Regions from separate parts of the Caldibacillus sp. 210928-DFI.2.18 genome, predicted to be linked through region 1. Evidence: riboswitches for the same ligand, from Rfam matches in the RefSeq annotation. Region 1 holds a riboswitch; each other region holds the start of a gene.
What was found. Region 1 has a riboswitch for thiamine pyrophosphate ahead of tenA (thiaminase II). Riboswitches for the same ligand answer to the same signal wherever they lie in the genome.
Positions count from the first base shown of each region.

Region 2: it holds a riboswitch for thiamine pyrophosphate, as region 1 does, so the genes downstream of both, thiT (energy-coupled thiamine transporter ThiT) here and tenA (thiaminase II) in region 1, are expected to answer to the same signal.
Region 3: it holds a riboswitch for thiamine pyrophosphate, as region 1 does, so the genes downstream of both, LIZ98_RS09315 (ABC transporter substrate-binding protein) here and tenA (thiaminase II) in region 1, are expected to answer to the same signal.

Region 1 is NZ_JAJCHL010000056.1:6,888-17,506, reverse strand. It holds gene LIZ98_RS11930 (Dps family protein) at 70-609, opposite strand; TPP riboswitch at 765-853, shown strand; gene tenA (thiaminase II) at 1,053-1,763, shown strand; gene thiW (energy coupling factor transporter S component ThiW) at 1,803-2,324, shown strand; gene thiD (bifunctional hydroxymethylpyrimidine kinase/phosphomethylpyrimidine kinase) at 2,293-3,099, shown strand; gene thiM (hydroxyethylthiazole kinase) at 3,249-4,073, shown strand; gene thiE (thiamine phosphate synthase) at 4,070-4,693, shown strand; gene LIZ98_RS11900 (DUF1648 domain-containing protein) at 4,841-5,344, opposite strand; gene LIZ98_RS11895 (3-hydroxyacyl-CoA dehydrogenase) at 5,602-6,501, shown strand; gene LIZ98_RS11890 (DUF1659 domain-containing protein) at 6,769-6,987, shown strand; gene LIZ98_RS11885 (DUF2922 domain-containing protein) at 7,024-7,242, shown strand; gene LIZ98_RS11880 (YvrJ family protein) at 7,336-7,476, shown strand; gene LIZ98_RS11875 (GldG family protein) at 7,747-9,669, opposite strand; gene phnE (phosphonate ABC transporter, permease protein PhnE) at 9,779-10,582, opposite strand; gene phnE (phosphonate ABC transporter, permease protein PhnE) at 10,576-10,619, opposite strand, start outside.
Region 2 is NZ_JAJCHL010000001.1:64,344-74,962, forward strand. It holds gene LIZ98_RS00315 (NADP-dependent oxidoreductase) at 1-249, shown strand, start outside; partial or broken gene LIZ98_RS00320 (SDR family oxidoreductase) at 533-928, opposite strand; gene LIZ98_RS00325 (YkuS family protein) at 1,046-1,288, shown strand; gene LIZ98_RS00330 (acyl-CoA dehydrogenase family protein) at 1,751-2,959, shown strand; gene LIZ98_RS00335 (saccharopine dehydrogenase family protein) at 3,428-4,576, shown strand; gene LIZ98_RS00340 (bis(5'-nucleosyl)-tetraphosphatase) at 4,628-5,038, opposite strand; gene LIZ98_RS00345 (NUDIX hydrolase) at 5,228-5,692, shown strand; gene LIZ98_RS00350 (YceI family protein) at 6,038-6,571, shown strand; gene LIZ98_RS00355 (winged helix-turn-helix transcriptional regulator) at 6,655-6,966, opposite strand; gene LIZ98_RS00360 (S1C family serine protease) at 7,234-8,619, shown strand; TPP riboswitch at 8,864-8,978, shown strand; gene thiT (energy-coupled thiamine transporter ThiT) at 9,044-9,616, shown strand; gene LIZ98_RS00370 (hypothetical protein) at 9,766-10,122, shown strand; gene LIZ98_RS00375 (hypothetical protein) at 10,135-10,431, shown strand; gene LIZ98_RS00380 (dipeptidase) at 10,518-10,619, opposite strand, start outside.
Region 3 is NZ_JAJCHL010000036.1:10,730-21,348, reverse strand. It holds gene rlmN (dual-specificity RNA methyltransferase RlmN) at 171-1,226, shown strand; gene LIZ98_RS09330 (ABC transporter ATP-binding protein) at 1,326-2,060, opposite strand; gene LIZ98_RS09325 (ABC transporter permease) at 2,053-2,826, opposite strand; gene LIZ98_RS09320 (thiamine-binding protein) at 2,817-3,107, opposite strand; gene LIZ98_RS09315 (ABC transporter substrate-binding protein) at 3,134-4,138, opposite strand; TPP riboswitch at 4,253-4,361, opposite strand; gene LIZ98_RS09310 (TraB/GumN family protein) at 4,433-5,599, opposite strand; gene LIZ98_RS09305 (YppG family protein) at 5,993-6,232, shown strand; gene LIZ98_RS09300 (YjcZ family sporulation protein) at 6,422-6,520, shown strand; gene yjcZ (sporulation protein YjcZ) at 6,674-6,823, shown strand; gene LIZ98_RS09290 (CAP-associated domain-containing protein) at 7,153-8,265, shown strand; gene LIZ98_RS09285 (DegV family protein) at 8,309-9,151, opposite strand; gene LIZ98_RS09280 (exodeoxyribonuclease III) at 9,348-10,103, opposite strand; gene motA (flagellar motor stator protein MotA) at 10,394-10,619, shown strand, end outside.

The sequences.
Region 1 (10,619 bases):
AAAAATAAACTCACTGTTCGTCGTCGCTCATAATAACATCATTACCATAATTTCCCATAAAAAATAAGATTACTCTTCTTCATCTTCTAAGGCTGTTTTACCCAGAAAAGCTTGCAACATCCAGATTTCTTTTTCGAGATAACCTTTAAAATCAATTAATACATCTTCCAAAACCGGTTGGTCTTGTTCCTGAGCTAATTTGATCGCACGTTGAACAACATCCCGGGTCAGGCGGAAATCATCCACAATATTAGCAACCATATCATGTGCCGGTAAGTATTTATTTGCCGCACTTTCTTCTAAAAATGTGTACTTCATATTTTGTTCCGTTGTCGAAAAAGGTTTGGCATCAATTGCAAGTAAGGTTTCTGCAATTTTATCATACCAGTTTGCCGCTTCACGATACAATTGTTCAAATTTTTCATGAAGTGTTAAGAACTCTGAACCTTTCACATACCAATGATATTGATGGAGTTTTGTCCACAATATGGCCAAATTTGCAACGACATGATTCGTCATAGCTGCAGCAGTCGGATGATGATGATCATGTTCCACTTGATCTTGTTCTAATTCTTTTTTCAATGCTTCTTCGGGACTTAAGATACTCATTTCTCTTACCTCCTGTATTTTTTACTTACAAGTTGATTATAAGATGTCCCTTTTCAAAAAAAAATTGACCTAAATCAAGAAATCAAAAATAAATCTCCTGTTGCACAAAGTCCCCGACTATGATATGTTAAAAGTAATGAAAATGAATATTCATAAAACTCTACTAGGGGCGCCGGTTGGCTGAGAAGTACCCTTTGAACCTGATCTAGTTCGTACTAGCGGAGGGAAGTAGGTTAATAAATTACAATCTACATATTTTTGTAATTTACCAAACCGCTTTCCGATCATGGAGGGCGGTTTTTTATTTCCCCTTCAGACCGATTAGTTTTCCAGGACCCTTTTTCATTAAAAAAGTGAGGGACACCGGAAACTAAACAATAAAGCTCATTACCAATATTTTTATCATTACTTACACTGACCATACAGATCGCTGGTTCAAAGCAATCGGTTCCTCGGTAAACAAGGAGGAATTATTGTTGAAGCAAAATTTTTCAAACCGACTCTATCAAAACGTTCAACCGATTTGGGAGAAAAACCATCAGCATCCTTTTGTCGTTGGGTTGGGAACCGGAACATTAGACCGGGAAAAATTTATCTTTTATCTGAAGCAGGACTATGTATATTTAATTGACTATGCGAAGTTGTTTGCTATCGGGGTAGAGAAGGCAAATAACCTTAAAATCATGACAAAATTTGCTGCGGTTCTCCATGAAACTTTACATTTCGAAATGGAACTGCACCGTCAATACGCTGCCGAGTTTGGAATTACCCGCGCTGATTTAGAAGCAACTGAACCAACACCAATTAACCTTGCCTATACGAGTTATATGCGAAAAGTGGCAGCCAATGGAAGCCTTGCTGAACTCGTTGCTTGTCTATTGCCGTGTGCTTGGGATTATTGGGAAATTGGGAAACTATTAAAATCAACTTATGGAGAAACGCTGGCGACAAATCCTTATAAAAAATGGATTGAAACCTACTCTTCGGAAACGTTCGGCGCTGGGACCCAGTGGTTAATTGACTTAATCGATGAATTGACAATCGAAAAATCAGAAAAGGAACTTCATACGATAGAGCAGCATTTTCAAATCACCTCAAAATATGAATATTTATTTTGGGAAATGAATGAGAAAAAACAAGACTGGCCAATCTGATTTTTTATTCGCGTCCTAAAAAACGGGAAGGATGATTCCATGAGAAAAACACAAAAAATGACGATAACCGCAATAATTGCAGCTGTGACAACTGTTTCAAGTAGCCTAGTTTATATTCCGGTAGGTTTTGCAAAAATTTTTCCGATACAACATTTTGCAAACTTACTATCGGCAGTTTTGCTCGGGCCCGGTTATGCGGTTGCACAAGCCTTTATTTCCTCACTTTTACGAAATTTGCTTGGAACGGGAAGTATTTTCGCCTTTCCGGGAAGTATGATCGGGGCATTTTTGGCAGCTTATATTTATACGAAAACAAATAAGCTTATCTTTGCCGCAGCCGGTGAGGTTATTGGCACAGGGATTCTCGGGGCCTTGGCTTGTTATCCCATCGCCGTTTTCTTACTCGGTCAAGAGGCAACTCTTTTCGGTTTTATCCCTGCCTTCACGTTAAGTTCTTTTGCAGGGGCGTTCTTCGGCTATGTATTATTAAAAGCATTGCACAAAAATAAAGCATGGGGAGGAATCATCCATGAAAACAGCATTAACCATCGCCGGCTCTGATTCAGGCGGCGGGGCGGGAATTCAAGCCGATTTAAAGACATTTGCCGCACACGGTGTATACGGAATGTCCGTCATTACTGCAATAACCGCACAAAACACGGTTGAAGTCCGCTCTGTCCAAAATATTGATGAACAAATCATTCAAGATCAAATTGAGGCTGTTTTTGATGATTTAAAAGTGGATGCGGTCAAAATTGGGATGTTGTCCAGCCCATCGATTGTTACAACGGTTGCTGAGACACTTGCCAAATATCAACCAAACCATATTGTTCTCGATCCGGTCATGGTTTCGAAAGGTGGACATCGATTACTGGCGGAAGATGCAATTTCTGCTCTCAAGGAAGAACTGATGCCGCTTGCCGATATCATCACACCAAATATTCCGGAGGCGGAAATCTTAACAGAGCAAAAAATTTTAAACGAACTGGATATGAAGAGTGCTTGTATTTCCTTTAAAAAACTGGGCGTAAAGTCGGTGTTGCTAAAAGGCGGACACTTAAGCACCGACCCGAATGACCTCTTTTATGACGGAGAAAATTTCTATTGGGTGAAAGGCAAACGTGTCCATACAAAAAATACACACGGAACCGGTTGTACTTTGTCCAGTGCCATCGCTGCCAACCTTGCCAAAGGGAACACATTATTAACGTCTGTGCAATTGGCAAAAGCCTATATTGAAGTGGCAATTGAGCATAGTTTGGATCTCGGAAACGGGCATGGACCAACCAACCATTTTTATGAATTATATAAACGAGCCCATCTTATGAACCAATAAAACTTAGGTAGCCGGCTTTATTCAAAGTGTTCACCGCGGTAAAGGTATGGAACGTTAGCGAGGTGGCGCAACTTATTCATAGATTAATTGGTGTTCACCAAATATTCAGTGAAGCAACCCTTATTACTTATACGAGGAGTGGTTTTTTAATGGACATATCTAAATTTCAATCATTATTAACCAAGGTTCAGCAAAAAAATCCGCTAATCCACCAAATGACAAATAATGTAACAATTAACGACTGTGCAAATGTGACATTGGCAATTGGTGCGTCACCTGTTATGACAACAGGAAAAAACGATGTTCGTGATATGGCAAACTTAGCAGATGCCGTTGTGATTAACTTTGGCACAATTAATGATGGAATGTATGAAGCCATGTTAATAGCAGGAAAAACAGCAAACAAAAAAGGAATTCCGGTTGTTATTGATCCCGTTGGAGCGGGTGCGACGCCATACCGAACCCGAGTGATTCGTGATTTTTTTGAAAAAGTTGATGTCGCCATCGTTCGCGGAAATGTTTCAGAAATCAATGCCCTTATAAATGACGAGGTCAAAACAAGGGGCGTCGATGCCGGGGATGTCGCCGAAAGTAAACAGGTAATCGCAGAAACTACTGCCAATATGTATTCCGTGACTACTGTGATTAGCGGCGAAACAGATATTATTTCTGATGGAAAAACGACTTACGGGTTGAGTAATGGTGATCTTTTATTGACAAAAGTTACCGGAACCGGTTGTATGAGTACTGCGCTCATTGCCTCTTTTGCAGCCGTTACCGATGATTGGTTAGCTGCAAGTATCGCCGGGATGGCAGTTATGGGGATTGCAGGAGAGGTAGCAAAAAATAACTTGGAGGGTCATTTGGGACTAGGTACTTTTCGAGTAAACTTAATCGATGCCGTCTCTAATTTTGAAAATCTTTCATTATATAAACATATGAATCTTTCCAAATTAACCGGGGTGATCTTATGACTATCGATTATCGTCTCTATTTAGTAACCGATGAAACACTGCCCAAAGATGAACTGCTTAAGAAAGTGGAGTTGGCTATTCAAGGCGGGGTAACCATTGTCCAACTGAGGGAAAAATCCGGGAACGGTAAAGTCTTTTATGAAAAGGCTGTAAAACTGAGGGAGTTAACGGAAAAATATCAAATACCGCTAATTATAAATGATCGCGTTGATATTGCCTTGGCTGTCGGAGCAGATGGGGTACATGTCGGACAGAGCGACCTCCCCGCTCCGGCGATAAGAAAAATCATTCCCTTATCAATGATTGTTGGCGTATCTGTCGGCAATCCCGAGGAAGCTCGTGAAGCAGAATTAAACGGGGCGAACTATGTCGGAGTTGGCGCTGTATTTCCAACTACTTCAAAAGCAGATGCAAAGGTGCTCCCACCCGGAATGCTGGACAAAATCTTAGAAACAATTCAAATTCCGGCAGTAGCCATTGGCGGAATCAACTTAGAAAATGTCTCAATGCTAGGCGGTAAAAACATTGCCGGCATTGCTGTCGTTTCCGGGATTATGAAGGCAAATGACCCGTTTGAAGTGGCAAAAGCCTATCGGAAACTACTCTTATCATTCAAGTGAGGCTATGGTTGAGGCGGCAAGAGCGTTTCGAAAACTGTTCTGTTCATTCAAGTGGCGCTACGTCCGAGGCGGAAAGCCTTTTTCGAAAACTATTCTCATAATCCACCTCTTGTCGGACTATCTTCTTGATTAGCCAAGAAGATAGTCCTACTTAATCTTACGCTGTTGTATTAATCCGATAACGAGCGGGATGAAGACAGCGATGATAAGAACAGGCAAAAACCATACACCAAATCCCTGACCCCATTTTAACGCAATTGTTACAGATTCCAATATAATCACTGCAAAAATAAGCGAACACATATTCTTAACCTGATTCAACATTTTTCTGCTTAGTAAATAAAATTGCGGTACATTGGATTCATTTAACCGGCTCGGATAATTATGCATTTCCGGATGTTTTTCCAAAAATTGCATAATAATCAGTGTTATCCCGCCAATAATCGGTAAGATAATTAACTCCCATTTTGACCCCCACCGATCCACTTCACCGGCTAAATTAAAATGAGCCGGCACCTGGCTCGGGAGCCGGTTCCAGATGGTCAACAAAAATACGATTGAACCAATATAGCAAGTATAGCCGATGACATCCCAAACCCACTCACTTTTTGTTTTCGGAATACGTATTTTTGGACGTTGAAAGTTAGACACAGGTCCCCACCTCAATCATCAATTCTTAACATATATACGGTTAAATCTCTTCAAGGTTTCATTATATTGGCGGCTGTTCCCGTTGCCGAATTTTTCCAGATTCCCTATTCATTTTTATCGCCAAACAGAATAATAGACAAAAAGAATGTGAAAGTTGTACAATGTTTATAGTGGTTAATTCCATTTAATCACAGAATTGTAAGCACTTGCAATTCTAGTAATATACAAATCTTGGCTTTACAGAAAGGGGCATTCTGATGAACTACAAAAATATTACAGTCGCCGGAAGTGGAGTATTGGGCAGCCAAATTGCCTACCAAACTGCTTTTCACGGATTTCAAGTTTCTGTCTACGATATTAACGATGAAGCATTGGAACTGGCAAAAGAGAGAATCAAGAAACTAAAACCTCGTTATCAAGAAGATTTAAAGGCAACTCAAGAAGAAGTCGATGCTGCTTACGATCGTCTTTCATTTTATAGTGATTTAGCTGAAGCGGTTAAAGATGCTGATCTTGTCATTGAAGCTGTTCCGGAACGAGTTGAAATTAAAGTCGATTTTTATAAAAAATTGGCGGCGGTTGCACCCGATAAAACTGTCTTTGTGACAAACTCTTCAACCTTATTACCGAGCCAATTTGCTGAAGCAACAGGACGTCCGGAAAAATTCTTGGCTCTGCACTTTGCCAATGAAATTTGGAAAAATAATACCGCAGAAGTTATGAAACATCCCGGTACAGACATGCAATATTTTGATCAAATAATTGAATTTGCTAAAGCAATTGGAATGGTCGCTCTACCTTTATATAAGGAACAACCGGGTTATATTTTAAATTCTTTATTAGTTCCATTTTTGGAAGCTGCTCAAATGTTATTGGTAAAAGAAGTTTCCGATCCTGAAACAATTGACAAAACATGGATGATTGCCACCGGAGCTCCACTTGGACCATTTGCGATCCTCGATGTAGTAGGAATAAGAACAGCGTATAATATTACATTGGCAAAAGCCGAAGCAACGGGTAATGAAGAGTTTATGAAGCTTGCTGAATTATTAAAGAGGGAATACATTGATAAAGGAAAACTTGGGCGCGAAACAGGAGAAGGCTTTTATAAGTATCCGAACCCCAGTTTTGCCCAACCGGGATTTTTAAAAGGATAATTTTGATTAAGTTTGTTGGAAGTCGGTTCTATTGAGCCGGCTTTTTTTACTGTAAAAATATAATTTAGCGGTGATGAAAAAGCGGCCACGAGATTCGCTCTCAAGAACAATCGGTACCGATCAACCTCTAAACATGCCGTTCGTACTACTACAAGCATTACCTCCCACTAATCAAAGTTTTATGCTACTTCAAAAAAATTTTTTAAAAACGATGACCATTTTTTGCAAAACCTTCTATAACAAAAATGAAGGGAGGAGGTGATAGAGATGGCAAAAGCAAATATTGTAAAAACAAGCTTCCGTGTCCTTTATGAAAATGGCCTGAATCAAAAAGGGGAACCGGTATATAAAGCAAAAAGCTATAATAACGTGAAAACAACCAGCACGGATGATCAAATTCACCAAGCAGCAACAGCCTTAGCTTCCCTGTCAAATTTGCCGTTTTATACCGTTGAACGCGACGACAAAAAGGAAATTTACGCTTAATAGTAAAAAACAACAAAAAGACGAGGAGGAAAGTGAATGGAAACAAATTTAGAACTTGTTTTTTTGGCGACTGATGGAAAAACGGTTCGCATTACAGTAAATGACCCGAAAGACGATTTAAACGAGGAAATCATTCGCAATGTTATGAATCAAATTTTGACAGCCAATGTTTTTGAAACATCAAGCGGTGCCTCTTTAGCATCGATTAAAGAAGCAAGAAAAATTAGCAAGAACACAGAAGTATTCAGTTTATAAACAGCCTGGAATCTATAATCTAACGGAAGCCGGGACTAGTACATTGCGTACTTCCTCGGCTTTCCTTTCTATCAAATTTTGGAGGGAAAGAGAATGACTGAATGGTATTCATTGATCGGGGAAGTCGGTTTTCCGATTGTTGTGACCTTGATTCTCCTTTACCGAATTGAAACAAAGCTCGATCAAGTCATCCAATCAATCAACAACTTGCCCGATCGACTAACCAACTTATAATGACTCATAAGAAGGCTTACCCATTCATACTGCATTAAACAGCAGAAAATAATGGTGGCAGCCTTCTTAATTTTTATGCACTCAAGATAGATCCATTAGCCGTCCTTGCTGCTTCTAACTCGGCACCACCCAAGATGAAACTTTGAATCCCCGCGGCAGATCCCTTATCGAATGGTAATGTACACATACTATTACCCCCGTTGCGAAATACTGTTCTAAAAACAGCTTCAAAAACCTGATACACACTAACACATTTTCAATTTGTAAATGCTATCTCATAGCTACCTTCTGCGTGAGAACGTTATTGCCCGAACCTAGTCGCAGGCGAATATAGGCTTCATAAGCCGATACATTTGGATTGATGCGCATCATGATCGTTTTCTTTGCTTTTCCATTTTCATCTGCTGTCAGTTTGCCGATATTGAAATAACCGTAAGTGGTTGGCCATGTTCCGTCCTCAAATTGGATTTGCGAAATGCTTTTGCCGCCTGACAAATATATTTGGATTTGTGCATTTGCTACTGTTTGGCCAGGTGTTAAACCATTCATCACCACTTCTACCGGAAATGGTATACCACCGAGCGGAATGAATTTCGGTGTTAACAATTGATATTTCTCTTCACCACTAGGCGGCGTCTCAACATTTGACTGACCGATACCGACTGTTTTGGTAAAGACGTTGTTTCCAGCCCCTATTCGAAGGCGAATATATCCTGTTGTTCCGTCTTGTACCGTTGGGTTAAGCCTCATTGTCAGTACTTTTTCCGCCACACCATGCTGATTGGCTTGAATGCTCCCAACACTTTGATAACCGTAAGTGGTTGGCCATGTTCCATTCGGAAGCCGAACTTGCGAAATTGATGTACCACCTTCTAAATATACTTGTATTTCTCCATTTTCAATGACTTGTCCCGGTTTCATATCTGTTAATTTGAGTGTTACTTGAAAAGGTTCTCCGCCAGTTGGCAAATATTCAGGGGTTTCAATGTTATATTTAATATCTTTTGGAGGATCCATTTCCGAGCCAAATGAACCGTCAGCAAATGTCGATTGATCATACCAAAGATAACCTTCATTCGGTGAACGCCAAGGCTCCGGCTTCAGCTCCTCAGAATGCTCTGGGGTCTCCATTTCTAATATTGGTGAAGGCTGATCAAGCGGCATATCAAGTTCAGAGAAGGTCAGATAACTTTCTTTATGAGACAGCCATTCGACAATTTTCATTAGCAATTGGCCATTATCTTTTTCAGTAAATCCGTCGTACGTTCTCTTGACTCCTCCGTGTTCTTCATTTCGATATTTAGGGGTGCTGTCTTCCACCACAGAAGAGTCGCCGATGAAAGCGGCCTTTCCTCTTTCCTTTTTTCCTATCGCTACAAAGGGCCCTTCATGAATTCCGCCGCCAAAATAAACCCCTTCGTCAACTGCATTGCTCCATTTGTTTTCTTCTACAGTAAGCCCATCAGGCAAATAAACAATCCCTTTAGCAATTTCAGGATTCATAATAGCTAGTGTAGAACCAGCATGAATCGAAATTTCATCAATGCCACTCGTTATACCAAAGGATTCATCAGATGGTATAATCACATTTGCTGTTGCGTTATCTATCGAGTTAAAACGAAATCTTACACCAAATTCTTCATTTAACCAATCAGTGCTTTCAACACCAGCCATTGCAGCTTGTTCACCTTGATCCATTCCTTTTGTTGGATTATCAAAAGCCCCTCTGCGCCAACCATTCATAATTTCATTTGAATCCCAACGGTTAAAATTTCGATCAGCATTATAGTGGTCGGCAATAAAAAATACGCCTCCCCCTTGTTCTGCAAACTCAGCAATAGCATCTTGTTCAGACTTCTTAAAAGGAATTTGTGCCTCTGGAATAATAAAAACATCATAACCTTCTAAATCCTCCAGAGTAAGTGGATCTAAACTCCGATGCTCCTTCACTGTATATCCCGCTTCAAGCAATGCATTGGCAAAATCGGAAAATGCACCATCAATCACCCAATCGGACTGTCCTGCTGTTTGCCCATGGCTGTTATCAAACAAAACTTTCTTGCCGTTCGGATCGCTAGGAACTAAGATTGGGGCCGGATCATTCGGACCTTCTGCACTTACAGTTACGTTTTCAAAAGCAAAAATAAAAAACGCCAATACTGCCACAAGGCCCTGCAACAGCATCTTTCTCATAATTACTCTACCTCCATAATTTATTAACTCAACAAGGCAAAAGCCTTTTATTGAGTTCAGCCGCTATTGCTGAAGCTTTCGATATACATTGCTGCCTTATGAGCATCTGCTAAACCACCTTCTTGCGCAAATAGCCGGAAATGATATCGACGATCGTAACCATGGCAATGATTCCTAATAAAATAATACCGACACGACTCCAGTCGCGAGACTGCATGGCAAATATAAGCGGTGTACCGATTCCGCCTGCACCGATGATTCCTAAAATGCTTGCGGAACGGAGGTTAATTTCAAAACGATATAAGGTGTAAGAGATAAACCCAGGAATGATTTGTGGAACAACGGCAAACCACAGCGTTTGCAAGCCGCTTGCTCCTGTTGCTTTCAAAGCTTCAATTGGTCCGAAATCAATATTTTCCACTTCTTCTGAAAACAATTTGCCAAGCATCCCGATGGAATGGAGTCCGAGCGCCAACACACCGGCAAAAGAGCCAGGGCCTACTACTTTAATAAATAACAACGCCATCACTAGTTCCGGAAATGTCCGGATAAAGCTTAAAATAAATTTTCCTGTTCCTGCCGCAATCTTCCCTTTCGTCATATTGTTAGCAGCCCAAAAAGCAAACGGTATACATAGAAAAGCTGAAATAAATGTGCCTAATATGGCAATCGCTAATGTATCTAATAGCCCTCGGAGCAGATCTTCGCCTTCGGGCAAGTAAACATATCCCCAATCAGGAGAAAGAATGCCGGATAAAATCGCTTTTGTAATTTGGCCGGCCGTTTCTTTAAATCCTTCTATTGGAATACCGGATAATGCCCATATATAAATAACAGCCAACAACACATATATACTCCAAAGCATGAACCGGTTCTTTTTTGGTTTAACTGGTCTTGCAACACTCTTCATAATAGTTTCTCCCGCAATTTAGTACTAATATAGTCGATCA
Region 2 (10,619 bases), on a different contig from region 1:
ATTGAATATGGACCACGTTTCCAAAGCCTGTTAGTAACCCGTAGTATTTTAATGCAAGGATTTATTGTTTCCAATTATTCTAAACGTTTTGCGGAAGGATACCGTGACTTGGCAAAATGGGTGAGTGAAGGTAAATTGAAATATCGGGAAACGATTATTGACGGGTTGGAAAACGCACCGGATGCATTTATCGATTTATTTTATGGAAAAAACATTGGAAAACAACTAGTCCGAGTATCAAATGAGTAATTCTTAAAAATACTATTTAGGAGCTGTGCAAAAAGGCCAGCTCCTAATTGAATAAGTAAGCAACTTTTTCAATGAAATTTTTTTCTTGCGTTTTACGTACCGAACTCAACGATTTCTCAATAAGTATGTAACAATTTGACTTCTTTTTTGATATTAATAAAAAAATAAAATAATGTTTCTCTCAAAATAAAGTTTTTTTGTGCATTCTCAATAAAATCAGATTATAAGTGTAACAATTGACCTTATAGCAACCGGATGAATGTACTTTCGTCAATCACTTCCATTATCCGTTAACAATTTCCCCACCGTTTATGTGTAAAACTTGACCCGTCATATAAGAGGAATCTTCGCTGGCTAAAAATACATAGGCAGGGGCGAGTTCAGCAGGTTGACCGGCTCTTTGCATCGGAGTAGTTGACCCGAACGTTGCTACTTGATCACTTGTAAAGGTAGATGGAATGAGTGGTGTCCAAATTGGACCAGGTGCAATCGAATTAACACGTATTCCTTGTTTCACGAGAGAAGCGGAAAGTGATCTCGTAAATGAAACAATTGCTCCTTTCGTTGCTGAGTAGTCTAGTAAAGTCGCGTTTCCTAGATAGGCGGTAACACTGGAAGTATTAATAATGACACTTCCTTTTTGTAAATCGGGAAGGGAAGCTTTTGTAAGATAAAAATATCTACTATGAGGTTATCATTGCCAAAAAAGTGGAAAATATGATTGATTTGTCATTATGATGAATAAATGTATAAATTTGACACGAAAGGCAAAATTATCTATGAGGAGGTGGAATGTATGCCAAAAATCGGTGTTGCGTCTTCTTTGACAGATGTAAAACATGCATTAATGGAAAAAGGATATGATGTGGTAGAATTGAAAAATGAAAACGATGCTTCCGGTTGCGATTGTTGTGTAGTAACAGGTCTGGACTCCAATATGATGGGGATGCATAATACGGTTACACAAGGTTCAGTCATTGAAGCCAGTGGATTAAGTGCTGAAGAAGTTTGCCGTCAAGTGGAAAGCAGACTAAGTTAATTTATACTTAGGATTGTATTTTGCCTTTTCGCTTCATGATAAAACCTTGAAATGCGGAAGGCTCATAATCAATCCCAAAAATAAAAAGAAAACGTTTACAAATATTTGGTTTTGTATTAAAATAAACAGTAATAACACATGTTTTAACATTCTATTGTTAGTTACTTGTGTTTCCTCCATCATTTTGCAGGTCTGCCAAAAAGCAGATCACTTTGCCAGTTCATAATGACATCATCTATTCCGTGTCATTTATTGAACTGGTTTTTTTGTTAAAGAAATGATTGGGATTTACAAATAATTTTATGGAGGAAAACATAAATTTTATTGAAGGGAGCTGAGTAAAAACGCATTGCTGAGACATGTGGAAAATGAATGCACTGTTTTTTACGCACGACTATAACAGGAGTTTTGTCACGATTGTTTAAAATTATCACTTGGACTATTTATAGGAGATGAAAAAAATTGAACTTTGATTTTACCGAAGAACAAAATATGCTAAGAGAAACAGTTAGAAGCTTTGTAGATAAAGAGATTGTTCCCTATATTCGTGAATGGGATCGTTCCGGTGGATTCCCTCGCGAAATTTTCGATAAGCTGCGTGAACTTGGTTTAATGGGCGTTTGCATTCCGGAAAAATACGGTGGGAGTGGCATGGATTATAATTCACTTGCCATTGTCTGTGAGGAATTGGAAAGAGGAGATACAGCTTTCCGGACGGCGGTTTCTGTCCACACCGGACTAAATAGTTTAACTTTACTGCAATGGAGTACTGAAGAACAAAAGCAAAAATATTTGGTTCCACAGGCGAAAGGGGAAAAAATTGGCGCATTCGGGTTGACGGAACCGGCGGCAGGTTCAGATGTGGCTTCTATTCAAACAACCGCGAAAAAAGAGGGAGAGTATTATATTCTTAACGGTCAAAAAACATGGATTTCCCTTAGTGATATTGCCGATCATTTTATCGTATTTGCTTATACCGATAAAACAAAGAAATATCACGGGATGTCTGCATTCATTGTGGAACGGACTTGGGAAGGCTTTTCATCTAAAGCTATTAAAGGAAAATTAGGGATTCGTTCCGGTAATACGGGGGAGTTATTTTTTGAAAATATGAAAATACCAAAAGAAAACTTACTTGGTGAAGAAGGTGAAGGATTCAAAATTGCGATGTCTGCCCTCGATAACGGCCGTTTTACGGTTGCTGCCGGTGCAGTTGGTCAAATCATGGCCTGTCTGGAAGCAAGTGTAAAGTATTGTCATGAAAGGGAAACGTTTGGAGAACCTATCGGTAAACATCAATTAGTCCAGCAAATGATTGCCAATATGGAAGCAGGTTTACAAATGAGCAGACTACTTGTTTATAAGGCTGGGGAGTTGAAAAATCAAGGAAAACGTAATACACGTGAAACCTCACTCGCAAAGTGGCAGGCATGTGACTTTGCCAATAAAGCTGCCGATGATGCTGTCCAAATTCACGGAGCCTACGGTTACTCCGATGAATATCCGGTAGAGCGATTTTTACGGAATTCGAAAGCACCGGTTATTTATGAAGGAACAAGAGAAATCCATACAATTATGCAAGCAGAGTATGTGTTAGGTTATCGAAAGGATAAACCATTAAACAAAATGCTACCAGCTTGGGAAGGTAACAATGAACTGAATATCAAGTAAAACTCAATTTGATAATAAAAGGGGTATTTCATCCTTGTTTGTTGCAATTTGCATTTCTTACCCCTTTCGTCTTTTTACTGAAAATTTATCCCGCATAAACGGTCACTAAATTTTCCCCTTGAGGCTTAAGAGAAATCAAGGATGTAGGGGGGAAGATAAGTGCCTGATTGGTACAGCTAACCATCAGTGGGGATAGAGAACTCCCTTGATGGAAATTTCACTTTATTCCACCTTACTGAACCCCGCTAAACTTTCAACTACAAATGAAACCAGATTAATGGCAAAATATTCCAATACTATATCATGTCAAGATTTCCTACTAAAGCAGCAACTTACAAACGGTTCAAAATGATACTGAATCAGTTAAACAACTAGTAAAGTCATCGTGATTATTAGAATGAATAAAAATTAATGGTCACAAACTTTTTGACTTGTCACAATATAAAAAATACAGAAAGGAGTATTGTGATGAAAATCGGTGTGTTAGGCTCTGGACTTATGGGCAAAGAAGCAGCCCGGGACTTGGCGGAAAGTTCCGGTGTAACAACAGTCGGATTGGCTGATCTTGATTTTAACCGTGCAAAAACAGTATGTGAACAAATTCAATCTCAAAAATTGACTCCCTTTCAAGTCGATGCTCGTAATGAAGAAGAACTGGCGAATTTTATGAGTCAATTTGATTGTATTATTAATGCACTATTTTACTCGTTTAATGAAATCGTCGCAAAAACGGCAATTAAAGTGGGTGTTCATTCTGTAGATTTAGGTGGTCATATCGGTCATATGACGGATAAAGTACTTGCATTAAAAAATGATGCGAAAAACGCCGGAGTTACCATTATCCCTGATTTAGGGGTAGCTCCGGGTATGATTAATATTTTATCAGGTTATGGATACAGTAAGCTTGATAAAGCAACAGCGGTAAAAATGTACGTGGGCGGAATTCCGGTAAGACCGGATCCACCATTAGAATACAATCATGTGTTCTCAATGGAAGGTTTACTTGATCACTACACCGATCCTTCTTTAATTATTCGTAATGGAAAATTAATGGTTGTACCATCGTTATCTGAAATAGAACCGATTTATTTTGAAAAATTTGGTCCACTGGAAGCCTTTCATACATCAGGCGGAACTTCAACATTATCTATTTCTTATCCGGAATTAGAAACATTGGAATATAAAACGATTCGTTATCCAGGTCATGCGAAAAAGATGAAATTACTTGTTGATTTAAATCTTACAAGAACAGATTATGAAGTTGAAGTTGACGGAAAAACCATTAATCCAAGGAAAGTACTATTAAAGGTCCTAGATCCGATTGTTGAATTAAAAGATAAAGACGATGTCACTTTATTACGGGTAATCGTTTCAGGGGAAAAAGATTTAAATCCAGCTACTTATACGTATGAAATGGTGACATTTAAGGATTCAACTAAAAATATCACCGCGATGGCGAGAGCAACAGCGAATACGATTTCAGTTGTTGCACAAATGATTGCAAATGGTATTATTACAAAAAGAGGCGTTTATCCACCTGAACAAATTGTTCCCGGTGATATTTATATTGAAGAAATGAAAAAGCGTGGTGTGGTTATATCGGAAAATTTAAGTTGAATGGAGACCTTGGCTAACAAGATCTCAAATTTCTAGATGACCAGAGCATTTTTACTCTGGTTTTTTTATATAATCAATCGCAGCTTTAAGAATATGTTTGTCATTATCGAAGGTCACTTTGTCGATGGCTTCAGATAACGGGAACCATTTTGCATCACTTACTTCCTCCAGTTGACGATGAATGGCAGTTGGTTTTGTGTAAGCAAGAAAATAAATAACCTCTTTTAAAACGCCCTCGGCAGGAGAATAAGTAACCACTTTGCGAAAGTTCGTATCCAATTCAACTTGAAGACCGGTTTCTTCTGCAATTTCACGAAGGGCAGTTTCAGTTTCAGTTTCGTCCTCTTCCACATGTCCCTTAGGAAATGCCCAATGCCCGCCGTTTTGATGTTTAATAAGCAGAACTTTGTGAGGTTCTTCGGATGTAAAAACAATGGCACCGCAAGATTTTTCTCTTTTCATATAAACAATCCTTTCTTTACCAATTAATCAATATTATAACAAAAAAAGATCAAGGCTGTATGATTGTTTATTAATCTTTGCAAAATTTTAATGGAATAGTGATTTAAGTTCCCATCCTTGATATCTTTCCAATGAAGCAATTAATTAATATAATACAAATAGAAAAATAAAATGACAGGGGTTATTCATGTGGGCTATGTTGAGGATTTACGTAAAATTATTGGATCAAGACCTATTATTTTGGTAGGTTCTGTTACTGTTATTGTAAATGATGAAGGTGAAATTTTATTACAGGAAAGAACATATCCTACTGGTTTTTGGGGATTACCGGGTGGGTTAATGGAACTGGGAGAAACAACGGAAGAAACAGCACGTCGGGAAGTATTTGAAGAAACCAGTCTCGTCGTTGATCAATTACAATTTATTAATGTGTATTCAGGACCGGAATATTTTGTCCGTGCACAAAATGGGGATGAGTTTTTTATGGTTACTGTTGCATATTATACAAAGCATTTTTCAGGGGAAATGAAGGTCGATTTTTCAGAATCGGTATCGGTCCGATTTTGCCATCCGGATAACCTACCCGGACAATTGGTAAAAGGCCATAAAGTAATCTTGGATGAATTTTTAAGTAAGCATTATAAAAACATATGAAAAAACAAGCAACACCTTTCTTAGGAGAGGTGTTGTACTCATTTCATAGCTTGAAAAAGTGTTAACCGAATACATCCATGTAGTTGCTGCAATTTTTGATATGGATTGAGCAAAAGTTGCTGTCTATTTTCTTCCGTTTATTAATAGGCGAAATAATATCAAAACGCTCAAAATTTCAGTGCCAATAAATTTTTCGTAAAGCCGAGGCTAACATTCAGGGTTAATTTATTTCTAAAAAAAATATTTTTAAATCGAGATATTTTAATTGACAGTGATTTCTTTTGCTCTTATACTTATGTATATAAATAAGCTTACATAAAGTAAGTTGAAATGGAGGAATTAATTATGGCAAAAGAAAAATGGGTTTTAGATGCAGCTCATAGCAGTGTTGATTTTTCTGTAAAACATATGATGATTTCAAAAGTGAAAGGAACATTCCATACGTTTGATGCAACAATTGAGGCTGACCCGACCGATTTAACAACCGCAAATATTGATTTTGTCGTTGATTTGGCAAGCATTGACACAAGAAACCAAGACCGTGATGGACATTTAAAATCTGCAGACTTTTTTGATGTAGAAAATTATCCGAAATTAACGTTTTCTGCTACAAAGATTGTCAAAACAGGGGATAATGAGTATGCTGTAACCGGCGATTTGACCATTCGTGGTGTTACACGATCAGAAACATTCAAAGTGGAGCTCGTTGGATTATCTAAAAATCCGATGACTGGTGCTGAAACTGCTGGTTTTTCCGTCAGCGGACAAATCAATCGAAGCAATTATGGATTAACATGGAATGCTGCACTAGAAACCGGCGGCGTACTTGTTGGTGATGAAGTAAACATCTCACTTGAATTAGAAGCAACAAAAGGATAAGTAAATCTGCCAGGTGATCACGAGAGGAAAGTGGTCAGCTGGCATTTTTGTTGTTTTTTAGTAATTTTTTTCACTACATTTACTTATCCATCTATATAGTTCAGTGCCCAAGTTTGCAATTCCTTCATCACCGGATTTAATGCCAATCCTTTTTCGGTTAATGAGTATTCCACCCGGACCGGCACTTCCGGGAATACTTGTCTTGATACAATCCCCAGTTTTTCCAGATCCTTAAGGCGTTCTGAAAGGAGTCTGCCGCTAATCGGTATGGAACTTTCGATTTCACAGAACCGCATGGGACCATTCATTAATTGGTAAATAATTAATCCTGTCCAACGTTTCCCAATGATTTCAAAGGCCTTTTCTACCCGTGGACAAAGTGTCGGTTCCAACATCATCACCCCACTTTAACATGATTTTATCGAAAAAAGAATACGATCTACGTAAGCAAGTTTATAATCATAATAACATGAATCGTTCAAATCCTATAGGTCATTATTCTCACCTAGATGATTGAATTGGATGATACTTAATCATTTTTGGTAAGTGTTTTTTTTATAAATTCCTGTACATTTTTCATTTTTTTTCTACTTCTATTCATAATTTATTCATAATTTTTGTCTAAAATAATTGTAGAAAAAAGAGAGGGGAGGATAATAAACATGGAAGATTTCACAAACAAAAATCATGATGAATCTTTCGACAAACCAATTGATAACGATCAAAATGTTGATCAAAATGCGATGAATAAAACGACAAAACAATCGGATGGGAATGATTTACAAACAAACGAGGAACATGCAAATTCCCAAGAAACTGTTCGTCATTCTTCAACAAATACAAGCAGTGACCCGAACGATCATTTGAATGAGGATAGAAATAAGAAGAAAAGGAAATTCAATATCAAAACAATCGGATCAAATTTATTAGTTGGTATCATAAGTTCTGTATTAACAGTTGGTCTTGTTTCTTATTTTGGATTTCCGGCAAATGGAAATGATGATGGAGATACGACATCAGACGCGAAAGTAGTTCAACCGGTTTCAAAAGATGCGGTGTATACGAGCACGTTTACAAAAGCAGATCAAGCAACCATTGCCGATATCGTTGAAGAAATGTCACCGACCATTGTTGGTGTTATTAATCTTCAAAAAATGCAAAGTCAGTTTAATTTGCAATCAGAAAGTGTTCAAACCGGATCGGGTTCGGGTGTCATTTTTAAGAAGGATGATAAATATGGTTACATTATTACAAATAATCATGTCATCGAAGGGGCAAACGAGATTCAAGTATCATTATATAGCGGTGAAAAAGTAAAAGCAGAAGTCGTTGGTGCCGATGCATTGACCGACTTAGCAGTTCTGAAAATTGACGGAAAATATGTTAATGAAGTAGCTAGTTTTGGAGATTCCAGTCAATTGCGTACCGGTGATGAGGTGATTGCGATTGGAAATCCGCTTGGTGAAGAGTTTTCAAGAACGGTAACCCAAGGGATTGTCAGTGCTACCGAACGTTCGATATCAGTTAATACATCCGCAGGGGAATGGGAAATCACGGCTATTCAAACGGATGCAGCCATTAATCCCGGCAATAGTGGTGGTGCTTTGATTAATGCAAATGGGGAAGTTATCGGAATTAATAGTTTAAAAATTGCTGAGGACGGTGTGGAAGGTTTAGGATTTGCGATTCCGAGTAATGATGTAATTCCAATTGCTGAAGAGTTGATTAATAACGGTGAAATTAAACGGCCATATTTAGGTATTCAAATGTATGATGTATCGAATATTGTTCAATTTTATCGTCAGAGTATGTTTGGAAACTTGGAAAACGGTATCGTCGTTGCCGCTGTTGAACCGGGCTCACCGGCTGCTAAAGCAGGTTTGAAAGTAAATGATGTCATTGTTGGCATTGATGGCAATGAAATAAAAAATGTTACCGAATTAAGAAAATATTTATATAGCAAAGTAACACCGGGAGATTCCGTTAAAATCGATTTTTACCGAGATGGAAATAAACAAACAGTAACGGTGGAAACGACCTCAAGCTAAAGATAGGGAAACGGGAGGGAGTAGTACGAATCCTTCCCGTTTTTTATGGGAATTAGTACTCCTATTAAGATTTCAGTCAAACGGGCGCGAGGAAACCTATAAAACGTCCGATTGGTTCGGTCAAATAATCAGTGAGGATATTGATTCCCACCAAAGAATAAAGTTCCCTTTTTGAATATGTTTGTTTTTAAAAACTTTCCATTTTCCAAGATTTGTACTATAATATTTTTGACAATGAAATCAACGTTTCCACAGGGGGAGCTGTTGCTGAGAGTGAATAGCAATCGTAAAGAGAGCTATTCAGACCCTTTGAACCTGTCTAGTTAATACTAGCGTAGGGATTGTGGAAGAGAGGTAGGATTTATTTTCTACTTTTCTTAGCTTCCTATGGAACGTTTGATAAAAAAACATAGGAGGTTTTTTTATGCGTTCAAAACAATTACAACCATTAATTGAGTCTGCCATTATGGCGGCATTGGCACTGATCATTGATTTGTTGCCGTCAATTCAATTGGGACCATGGATTAGTATGTCATTTGCTATGGTACCGGTATTTATCGTTTCTTTCCGTTGGGGATTCCGATATGGTGTAGTATCCGGGTTGCTTTGGGGACTGCTGCAAGTAGTAACAGGAGATGTTACTTTTCTTCACTGGTTCCAATTTCTTGTTGAATATTTTGTTGCATTTGCTTGTGTCGGATTTGCCGGCTTATTTATGAATGTAATACAAAGGAAATTTCGTGAAGGACAAAAATTGGCCGGTTTAGGTTTTGCTGTTCTCGCTATGTTTATCGGTAGTGTTGCTAGATATATATGGCATTACATTGCCGGAATCGTTTTTTGGGGAAGTTACGCACCTGAAGGACAGCCGGCTTGGGTATATTCTTTAATCGTAAATGGCTCTGCTTGGTTGGGTTCATTTTTGCTCTGTTCGTTTGTTATGGCGTTTCTTTTGTCAGCATCTCCACGAGTTTTAACAGTAAGCCGAAACCAATAAAGCAAATAAGGAAGGGGGCTATCCAATTAGGAGCATCCCCTGTTTTATTTTATCTATTCAAAAAAGTTAAAAAACGGGAACTGTTTTACATAAAAAAGTTGAAAATGGGGATTCATAGGAATGGTACAGAAAACAAGGAGGGATTTTATTTGAGTAACTTAGAATGGTTGTCTCGAATTGAACAAGCAATCAGTATAAGCTTACCTGAAGTGAGTGCAAAATTTGATGACTACGAAATTCGGTTAACCGTGAATACGACGAAAAAACACCCGTCACTATCTTTTTATACAGAGATAGATACAAAGATTTTTGAATTTTGCACCATTTACTTCGATCCGGTAAATCAAGAACTTTATTCTTACTATTGGAATGAGGATTTTGAATTAAATTCAAAAATTCTTTTTACTGAGTTGGAAGAGATCATTGACTTTATCTATGATGCATTTTTTGACTTTTTGGATCATGTTGAGGAAGATGACGAAAACGAGCAAGTGGAAAGCAGTTAAGAAAATGAAGAATTGGAAGACGAATTCCCTTATAGCGAGATTGATGTTATTGAAGAAAATATTCAGTGGATTTCAAATAATAAACATTTAGAAATTGAACAAAACTGGAACGGTGGTGACCATTTTACTATTCTTTTAAAATTAGGTGTCAATACCGAGAATGGGGACGGCTTGCTCTATCGAAGTGTGATTTTTGAGGAAGATGAGAATGAAGTACAAGAAACAAATTTCTTCTCATTTAAGGAAGAAGAGGCAGAATATGTAATCGACTTATTAAATGATTATATCCGCTATCTAGAAAAGGAGTAAGCAAAATGAGTATTAGGGCTGCTCCAGGCACTTGGAACTTCCCTAATACTCGAAACCTAACTGAATTAATAAAAGTCAAACGTTTCTTATAAGGATTCCGCCAGATCATACCAATAATGGCACAGTGTCTCCATCCCTTTATAAAAGTTTTCTAAATGAAAATGTTCATTGGGTGCATGAAAGTTTTC
Region 3 (10,619 bases), on a different contig from region 1:
CTTTCGATCGTTCAAAACGGAATTTGGCCAATATAGATTTGTTAAGTTCCAGTACATTCTTTATAACAACTTAAAAACAATGATTGTATCCATCTTTCCCCACTGGTAAAATAGATATATTTCGGTTACAATTATCTAATGATATCAATTGGGTAGAAAGAGGGTTACGAATGAATAAGCAATCCATTTACGGATTAACCATAGAGGAATTGACAGAATGGATGTTAGAACACGGTCAAAAGAAATTCCGGGCCCAACAAGTTTGGGATTGGGTGTATCAAAAAAGAATAACTTCTTTTCATGAGATGAAAAATATAAATAAAGAATGTATTGAACTTCTTGAAAATAATTTTGAAATCAGTACGTTAAATGTTCAAATCAAACAAGTTTCTCAAGACGGAACGGTAAAATTTTTATTACAATTAAAAGACGGTAATTTAATTGAAACAGTTTTGATGAGACAACATTACGGACTATCTGTTTGTGTGACTACACAAGTCGGCTGCAACATCGGCTGTTCCTTCTGTGCCAGCGGGCTTTTACGGAAAAATCGCGATTTGACTTCCGGTGAAATTGTTGAGCAAATAATGCATGTTCAGCGCTTCTTGGATGAAACGGGTGAGCGCGTTAGTCATGTTGTTGTCATGGGTATCGGTGAACCGTTCGACAACTTCAATAACCTTGTTCGTTTCTTAAAAATTATCAACCATCCGAAAGCATTTGCGATTGGCGCCCGCCATATTACGGTTTCAACGAGTGGCATTGTACCAAAAATTTATGAATTTGCCGATCTTGATTTGCAAGTGAATTTAGCCATATCGTTACATGCACCAAATAACGAGTTGCGTTCCCAAATTATGAAAATCAATCGGGCTTATCCGCTTGAAAAATTATTCCCGGCCATTAATTATTATTTAGAAAAAACAAATCGCCGTATCACCTTTGAATATATTTTATTGGATGATGTTAATGATCATGTGGAAGAAGCTAAACAACTGGCTGAACTGCTAAAAGATATTCGCCATCTTGCTTACGTCAACTTGATACCTTATAACCCGGTCAATGAACATATTCAATATAAAAGAAGTTCTAAAGAATCGATCTTGCGGTTTTACGATACATTGAAGAAAAATGGTATCAACTGCGTCGTCCGCCAAGAACACGGAACAGATATCGATGCCGCATGCGGACAACTACGCAGCAAACAATTAAGAAAAGCGAACTAAGAAAAATATTCGGGTAACCTCAAGAACGAAACAATGAAACTAAAATCGGGCTTTTACCTATATTTCAACCGATATGAAAAGGATAACCCAAATCCAGGGTTATCCTTGTTTAATTTCTTCATAAACCATCTTTTTCCATTGTAAAAATTCGTTTGTGTATAATAATTGTTCTGTACGGGGCCGTTCGAAAGGGATTTGCCAATCTCTTTTTATTTCGGCCGGTTTTGCCGACAAAATGATGAGCCGATCAGATAAAAATAAAGCTTCCTCGATATTATGCGTGACAAATAGAATCGTCTTAGAATATTCTTGCCATATTGATAACAACCATTTTTGCATATCAAACCGGGTAAATTCGTCCAAGGCAGAAAACGGCTCATCTAAGCAAATTAACGTTTGCGGACTTAGCAAACTGCGGATGAAGGAAACACGTTGTTTCATCCCACCAGACAATTGATGAGGGAAACGTTTTTCATACCCTATCAATCCTGCCCGCTCTAGCATTTTCACCGCTTTAGCCGGATCTCGTTTACCGGCAATCTCTTGACCGAGCAAAACATTGTCAAGAACTGTCCGCCATGGCATTAGGGCGGCTGATTGCGGCATATAACTGATATAGCCAGTTTTTCCGGTTATTTTTTCCCCGTTGATATAAATCTCTCCTGCATCCTGCCTTGTGATCCCACCAATCACCTTGAACAATGTACTTTTTCCACTGCCTGAAGGTCCTAAAATCGATATGAATTCCCCGTCATGAGCAGCAAAGGATACATCATGTAAAACTTGATCAGCGCCAAATGACTTGTATATACGGTCAATAACCAATTCACTCATCAATCAACCCTTCCTTCTCCGGATCCCACTTGATGACCAATTTTTCCAGAAATACGATGAAGGCAAACAATAACATACTAAACGTAACAACGAATACTATCGCAACAAAAACACGATCGGTCCGGAATGATGATGATGCCAATGTCATATAAACACCAATGCCTCTTTCTGCTCCAAGCCATTCCGATATGACGGCCCCCATTACACTATACGTCGCAGAAATTTTTAATCCGGAAAACAAGGCAGGGAGTGCTTGCGGCCATTCTAATTTCCAAAACAGTTGCTTCCTCGTTGCCCCTGCCATTTTCATATAATTCCATAATTCTCGATCGGTATGCTGGAACCCGTCCAGTAAAGATACGGTAATTGGGAAAAAACAAACAAGCGTAATCACAATCATTTTCGGTAACATCCCAAAGCCAAACCAAATGACAAGGAGCGGTGCGAGTACGATAACCGGGATGTTTTGCGAGATAATCAGTAATGGATAAAACGCTTGCCGTAAAAAAGGAACGATATGTAAACCAATCCCGATAATGATTCCAATCAAACAGCCGACCATTAATCCGGAAAGTGCCAACGATAACGTAGGTAAAAGGTGCTCCCCGTACACATGGTACCCTTCAACCATCTCTTTCACAATTTGTGAAGGAGATGGCAACAACCAATTTGGTACACGGAAGATACGGACACTTGCCTCCCAACTGATGAATAAAAGAATGACAACAAAAAGTGCCCCCCATCCTTTTTGCCAAATCACCGGTATTTTTCAGTCAACTGGTCCATTGACGCACCATCAGGATTATAGAACACTTTTATTTGCGAAATAACACTTGGGCAATTTAGCTCTATCATCTTCTTATTCATTTTTTCAACAATCATTAAAAGTTCCGTCAAGTCACCTTCCATTGTTGTCTCAAGCGGACTAACTTGATATTTTACTCCTGATTCGGTTATGACTTTAATGGCCGCGTCAATATAAGGAATTGTATCCTCACCGTTTTTTGTTTTTGGAATGATTTGGATGCTTACTAATGCATTAGCCATTTGTTTTCTCCTCCTTTTCTTGTAAATTACGATTCCGGTAAAAATTCGTTTGTAAACGCCTTTTTACTATCTAACTGTTTTTCTAGTAAACCATTATCATACATCCATTGCGAATAGTTTTCCCATACTTCCAATTTTTGCTCTCCCCAACGTGCTGCGTCATCTTTGTATTTTGTAGCGAGCCACTTTTGGGAAGCTTGGACGAGATCCGGGTCAAGTTCGGGCTCGGCAGCAATTAATATATTTGCCGCTTCTTCCGGATTTTCGATAGCAAACTCATACCCTTTTGTCACTGCCCGTAAAAATTTCCTGATTGTCTCCGGCTTTTCTTTAATCATTGTCTCATTCGTAGAGATAACGGGCGTATAATAATCAAGCTTATCACTATAGTCAGTTAACCAGACCATGTTAATCGGGGTGTTACGTAATTCAGCTTCCACGCCTGTCCACCCGTAATAAATCCAGGTAAAATCAATATTTTGTTTTGTCGCAGTAAAAAAGTCGGTATCGCCAATATTGATGATGTTTACTTTTCCGACATCCGCATGATCCTGTTTCATTAACGATTCAATAATCGCTTTTTCAAGTGGTGCTCCCCACCCTCCATAAGTTTTCCCTTCGAAATCTTTTGGAGTTTTTATATTTTTGTCTTTTAATGAAGCAAAACCGGATGTATTATGTTGGATAATCGCTGCAACAGAAACAATTGGCACTCCTTGGATTCGAGCCTCGGTAATCCCTTCCTGGTAACTGATACCAAACTCGGCTTGTCCGGATGCCACAAGATTGTCTGCCCCCGCATCACCCGGCATGATGATATCAACATCCAATCCTTCTTCCTTGAAATACCCTTTTTCCTGTGCCACGTATAAACCGGTATGGTTCGTATTCGGTGTCCAATCCAAGACGATATTTGCTTTTTCTAGCTTATCTTGATTATTTTTCGAAGTTCCGGAACCAGAATTTGCAGTTTCTCCCCGGCATGCAGCTAAAAGCATGGTAAATACGGCAAGAAAAAGTATTTTTTTCATGCGTGTTCCCCTTTCTTCATTATGATTTGAAAACAAGTTTGAAGAGGGAGAGAGAATGAAAAAACCCCAGGAATCATCCTAGGGCACATACTTCATGTAAGAAATTTCATTCATATCGCAAAAAAGTATGTTCCCTACGCTGGTATTAACCAGATCAGGTTCAAGGGTCAGCATCTTACGGACGCACTCTCAACCGGCAACACCGGTTCCCCTACAAACTTATTTTCATATTCAGTTTTCACTTATTTATACTATTACATATTTTTCCATTCATTTCAAGCCTAACTTTTTTCATTAAAAATTTTTAAAGAATAACCGCAATACATCCGCACCGCCAATAAATGTGCCGATGGAGCTGCCAATATTGGATAAAATAATGATCAATAAAATTCGTGTTACTTTATTGTTCCAAAACCCTTTTACGGATGAAATATCATTTGACAGGTTTTCGAAATCACCAACAGTCGGTTTTCGTACAAACGCTTGTACCAATCCTGCAAACCATCCGGAAGCAAGCAACGGATTTAAAGCGGTAATGGGAGCTGCCACAAAAGCAGTTAAAATGGTTAGCGGATGACCAAATGCCAACGCCGCTCCAAGTGCTGACAAAGAGCCGTGCCATAAAATCCAACTCCATGTTTGTTGCATCCCTGCATCCGGGTTCGCGAAAAATGTATAAACGATAATGGCAATAATAAGAACGGGGATCGACCAGCCGATAATTTTTGGTTTTTTCGACTTTGGCGGTGTTTTTGTTAATTCAGTTAAATCATGCGTTTTTTCTATTTCTCTTGAAACACCGGGAACATGAGCTGCACCTAATACAGCTACGACTTTTTCACCGGGTGCCGTTCTTATTTTCTCGGCCAAATATTGATCCCGTTCATCAATCAACGGTTTTTTCAATTGCGGTAAATTTTCAGTAAACTCATTAAGCATGGCATCAATGCTGTCTTTTGTTTTTAATTGTTCTAAATCTTCTTCCGTTATTTTTTCATCGGTAAAAATACCGGCTATAACTTGGGTGAGAAGCATCATTTTTTCTTTAAAATTCATGCTGTGCCAAATGCGGGAAAAGGTAGTTTGAATATTTCGATCAGCTAGAATAAGTTTTGCACCAACCGTTTTAGCCGATTCAATTCCTTGAATCATCTCTTGACCGGGTTTAATCCCCATTTGATCAGCCATTCTTTTCTGAAAAGATGAAAGTGCCAAATTGATAAATACCATCCCTGCCCTTTTCTCTTTAATAATTTTAAAAATATCCGTATCTTTCCACTTGTTTCCTTCCGTAATAGATTGATATCGTCCTTGATCCAACTCAATGCAAACTGAATCCGGCTGTTCTGTTTCAATAATTTCCTTCACTTGCTCGGCACTGTTTTTTGATACGTGAGCAGTTCCGATCAAAATATATTCTTTATCATTCAAAAAAATTCTAGTAATGTTTTCTTCGTTCATAGTGACCTTCCCTTAAACTTTTGATTCCCGGAAAAATCTGTGTTCTTTTATAACTCACAAGTTTTCCAGCTATGTGAATCGCAATCGCCCTTATCTTTTCATGCATATTGTTATTCTACCTGAACCGAAAAATGTAGTAAAGCAATCGGAGGATAAAAAATTTTTAAAGGTGGAACTTTTGACGGTATATGTTTAGAAGAAATTCGGATGATGAGTTTTTTTTCATTCATTGTTATGCTGCTCCGTTAATTAACTATGCAACAAGCAGTAATCCAAAATCGATAAAATATTTCAAATACCAAAGCAAGACGAATGCCTTTACCAAATGATCGGCAAAGAAATATAAATAAAGTATCGTCATCAGTTTCTGACATTTTGAAAGGAGGGAGAACCATGTTTCCATATAACCAGGGACCACTAGGACCACGGCGGCCAAGAAATCCTTTTTTCCCTGTTCAACATGTTAATAAACCTTCTTCTCAGATATTTTTTGATTACTTTAAAACAAATGATGGTCACTGGGATTTTGATAAAATTTCCCAATCCATCGGGCAAGTGAATAAAATAGTCAAACAAGCTGATCCATTAGTTAAACAGATGGCATCCATTGTAAAAAAAGTTCGACCGAAATGATATACTTTTCAAATAATTTAAATTTAAGGTCTGTTCTGTTGTGAAGAACAGATCTTTTATTATCCTTCTCTTTTCCATTAAACATTTCTTATAGGTAATTGCCCAATTTTATGAATCAGGGACAGATGACTAGTCAATTTGCAGGTTAATACATATACTGCTAACAAATAAACATGGAGGTGTTTATTGATGAGTGCTCCAACAGCAGGAGGATATGGTGCAGGATTTGCCTTGATTGTTGTGTTGTTTATCCTATTAATCATCGTTGGTTCAGCGTACATTTGGTAAGTAAAATAAAGGACTTTGATTGATTATTCATTGTCCTTTGTTTCTGGAGAATGACTAGCGTTTGTTGGTCATTACAGGAATGGACTGTCACGAATGATGAACAACACAATTCCAAGTAAAGAATATTTTTATTACACGAATGGAGGGATTTGAATGGGCTTTTACGGATGCCATGGAGGATATGGCTACGGTGGCTACGGCGGCGGCTACGGTGGCGGCTACGGTTTTGGTGGTGGAAGATGGTTCGCCCTGATCGTAGTTTTATTCATCCTATTGATTATTGTAGGTGCTGCTTGGCTGTAAGTTGATAACAAAATTTAGTGAAAAAAAACGGTGCTGAGAAACTAATCTCACACCGTTTTTCTTTTGGTTAATTCATCCATTTGCTAGATATTTTAACCTATGGTATTATGTACAAATTTAAAGAGAAAGCAAATGGTTCCGTTTGGTTTCCCTATTCGAATAAAAAACTTGTAGAATTCATATTACCTCTATAAATTTATAATCGCTCATCTTTGCGGTTTACCTAATCATTTCTGTTATAATTAGAAAAGAAAAGCTTGAGTAGTCATGGCGTCCGAGTCTTTTACCAAACGAGCTTGGGTAAAAGGATTGAAAGGAGTGGACAAAATATGCGGGTTATTTTAATAATTGCTGCACTAGTATTATTATTTTCTTTCACTAATAACGCTGACCAAGAGACCAATTCATTTATTGACCAACTTAAAGAAGGAATATCAGATTTAACAGATCAAATTAACTTGTCGGAAATAAAAGAAGACATAAATGACATTATATACGGGATAACCGATTCCATAAATGAAATGACCGAAGATGACCCCAAGAACAATGATAAAGCCGAAGAAATCACATTAAATGCACCGGAACAACAAACCTTTTCGATAGCAAATGTTGAATTAGGCTCGTCAAAACAAGATGTAGAAAATATGTACGGGCAACCGAAGAGAATCAGTTTAAATGAATATCATACAAACTGGCATACTTATCATGAAAACTATCAAAACTTTTTCATGGTTGCCTATAATAAAGATGGGAAAGTTGCCGGATTATTTACGAATCAAAATTTAATATCATCAACAAACGGTATTGGCATTGGCACCGGAAAAGAAGAAGTATTAAGTAAGATGAGAACAGAACCGCTTACAAGCATTCAAAAAGGTGTTGTTCGCTACAATCTTCCTGAAGACCGCGAATACGATATTTTTCACAAGGATAACAGTTACATTACAATCTTCTATGATATACATGAAAATAATACCGTTACAGCTATCCAAATCATTAGTGAATCCCTTGAAAATGAACGGGCTGACATGTATACCGATGGAAGCCAAGCTTTAAAGGAAGGTTTTGAATATCAACTATTTGATTTAACGAATGCGGAACGGGTTAAACACAATCTAAGCCCATTAACTTGGGATGAACGTGTTCGCATAACCGCCCGGAAGCATAGCGATGATATGGCGGCTAATGCTTATTTCAGCCATACAAATCCCAAAGGACAAGATCCATTCGATCGGATGACAGCGGACCAGATTACTTTTATTCTTGCTGGAGAAAACTTAGCATATGGCCAATTTAGCAGTATCTTCGCCCATGAAGGATTATTGAATTCGCTAGGTCACCGAAAAAATATTCTTGAAAAGGATTATGAATACTTAGGTGTGGGAGTTGCTTTCAACACAAATGCTGAACCTTATTATACGGAAAACTTCTATGCCAAATAATAAACAAATTTATTAAAAGAGGCACCGCTTGAAAGTCGTGCCTCTATATTCTTTTAAAAAGAATGCCAAGTGTATTGGGGCCGCAATGGCTGGAAATCGTGCAAGATGCCTTCGTGATGATAATTTCTTCAAATTTTTGATGCTGGTTAATTAATTCATGTACTCGCTTAATAGTATCCTCAGAGCATCCGGAATGGGTAATAAAAATACGGTCCGGGACAATGTCGTTTCGATCTTTCAAACGGTCAACCACATATTTTTCAATTGATTTTTCAAAGCGTCCGCGATATTTTTTTCCCACATCCATCTTCCCGTTAATGACTTCAATACAAGGTTTAATATTTAATAAGTTTGCACTAAAAGCAGTAATAGCGGAACATCTGCCCCCCATTTTCAAATAATCAAGCGTATCGATGACAAAACTGGCTTCCACTTTAGGAACGAGTTCTGTTAATGTTCTTATAATACTTTTAACTTCCATTCCTTGTTCTACTAAATGAACAGCTTCCATAACGATATGACCGGTTCCGGTTGATAAATTGTCCGAATTAATCACATGTACGTTATGAAACTCTTGAGAAGCCAAGTATGCATTTTGATAAGAGCTGGAAAAATTCCCGCCCAGGCTAATATGAATAACGGCATCATAGGATTCACATTTTGAGAATATATCAAAATAATTTTGTACTGAGGCAGCTGCCGTTTTAGGTAGTTTTCCTGTCCGTTCCGCATAGGAATAAATATCATCAGGCGCAATATCGATTCCGTCCCGATAGGTTTTATCTTCTAAAATAATATAGAGAGGAATCGTTTCAATATCATTTTGAGTAAGATATTCTTCGGGAAGATCGGCCGTACGGTCACATGTTATTTTAATTTTTTTCATACAGCTTTCTTTCCTTTCAATTTGTTGTATATAAACTTAAATAGTTTTCAAAATCATCACAAAAATAGGAAATAAACTGTTCAATCTTTCTACTAGTCTTATTATTCCTAGAAAAGCATTCTAAAAAAGAATAACACTTCGTAATTTTAACACAATTCCCTTTTAGATGAAAAATATTGGCAATACGAAGGAAATATTACAGGTCGATTTCTAACAAAATCGGACAATGGTCACTTCCTAATACATGTGAATGAATGTCGGCATTTACGATTTTTTCTTTGATACTTTCTGAAACAATAAAATAATCAATACGCCACCCGATATTTCTTTCCCGGACTTTGTTCATATAGCTCCACCAAGTATAATGGTCGACCGCATCCGGATGTAAATAACGAAATGTATCAATAAATCCAGATGCCAGTAAACTCGTCATTTTTTCTCGCTCTTCATTCGTGAATCCGGAATTACCGATATTGGACTTAGCGTTTTTCAAATCGATCTCCTGATGGGCAACATTTAAATCACCACAGTACACCACAGGCTTCTTTTCATTTAATGCCAATAGATATTTCTTCAGCTTATCTTCCCATTCTAAGCGAAACTTCAATCTTGCCAAATCTCGCTGTGAATTTGGCGTATATACATTCACTAAGTAAAAATTCTCATACTCCAAGGTAATGATTCTTCCTTCTCGCTCACTTTCTTCCGGAGAAAAACCATATGAAACCGTCAATGGTTTATATTTTGTAAACACAGCTGTTCCGGAATACCCTTTCTTTTCGGCGTAGTTCCAATATTGTAAGTATCCCGGTAAATCAACGTCAATCTGGCCCTCTTGTAATTTGGTTTCTTGTATACAAAAAATATCTGCATCTATGTCATGAAAATATTCCAAAAAGCCTTTTTTCACACAAGCTCTTAGACCGTTGACATTCCAACTTACTAGTTTCATAAACAAACTCCATTCTATTAAATCTTGACCTAATATTTTATTATTCTATCATACATATGGGCGGATTTGTATGTCAGGTGCACGAAATCATAAATTTTCTTAATTTCTTCTGTATTTTAGGCGAAAAAACATTATTTTTTTACCTGCTATTAAATTTTGTAAAAAAATGTCGATAAAAAGTGAGATAGTATATTAGCCTGAAATCAAATATAAAGTACATGTCTGAATATGAAATGACTTTTTATCAATTTGATAATTTGGGCAAAAATGATGGTAGATAGGTGATTTAAATGGATAAAACTTCATTACTTGGTATTATTTTTGGATTTATTGCAATCGGCGTTGGAATGGTTTTAAAAGGTGTCGATATTGTTGCTTTAAACAATCCTGCCGCATTTTTAATAATTTTGTTAGGTACAATAGCTGCTGTTACAATCGCTTTTCCAATGAGTGAATTAAAAAATATTCCAAAGTTATTTAAAATACTTTTTACTGAACAAAAGAGTATAAAGATGA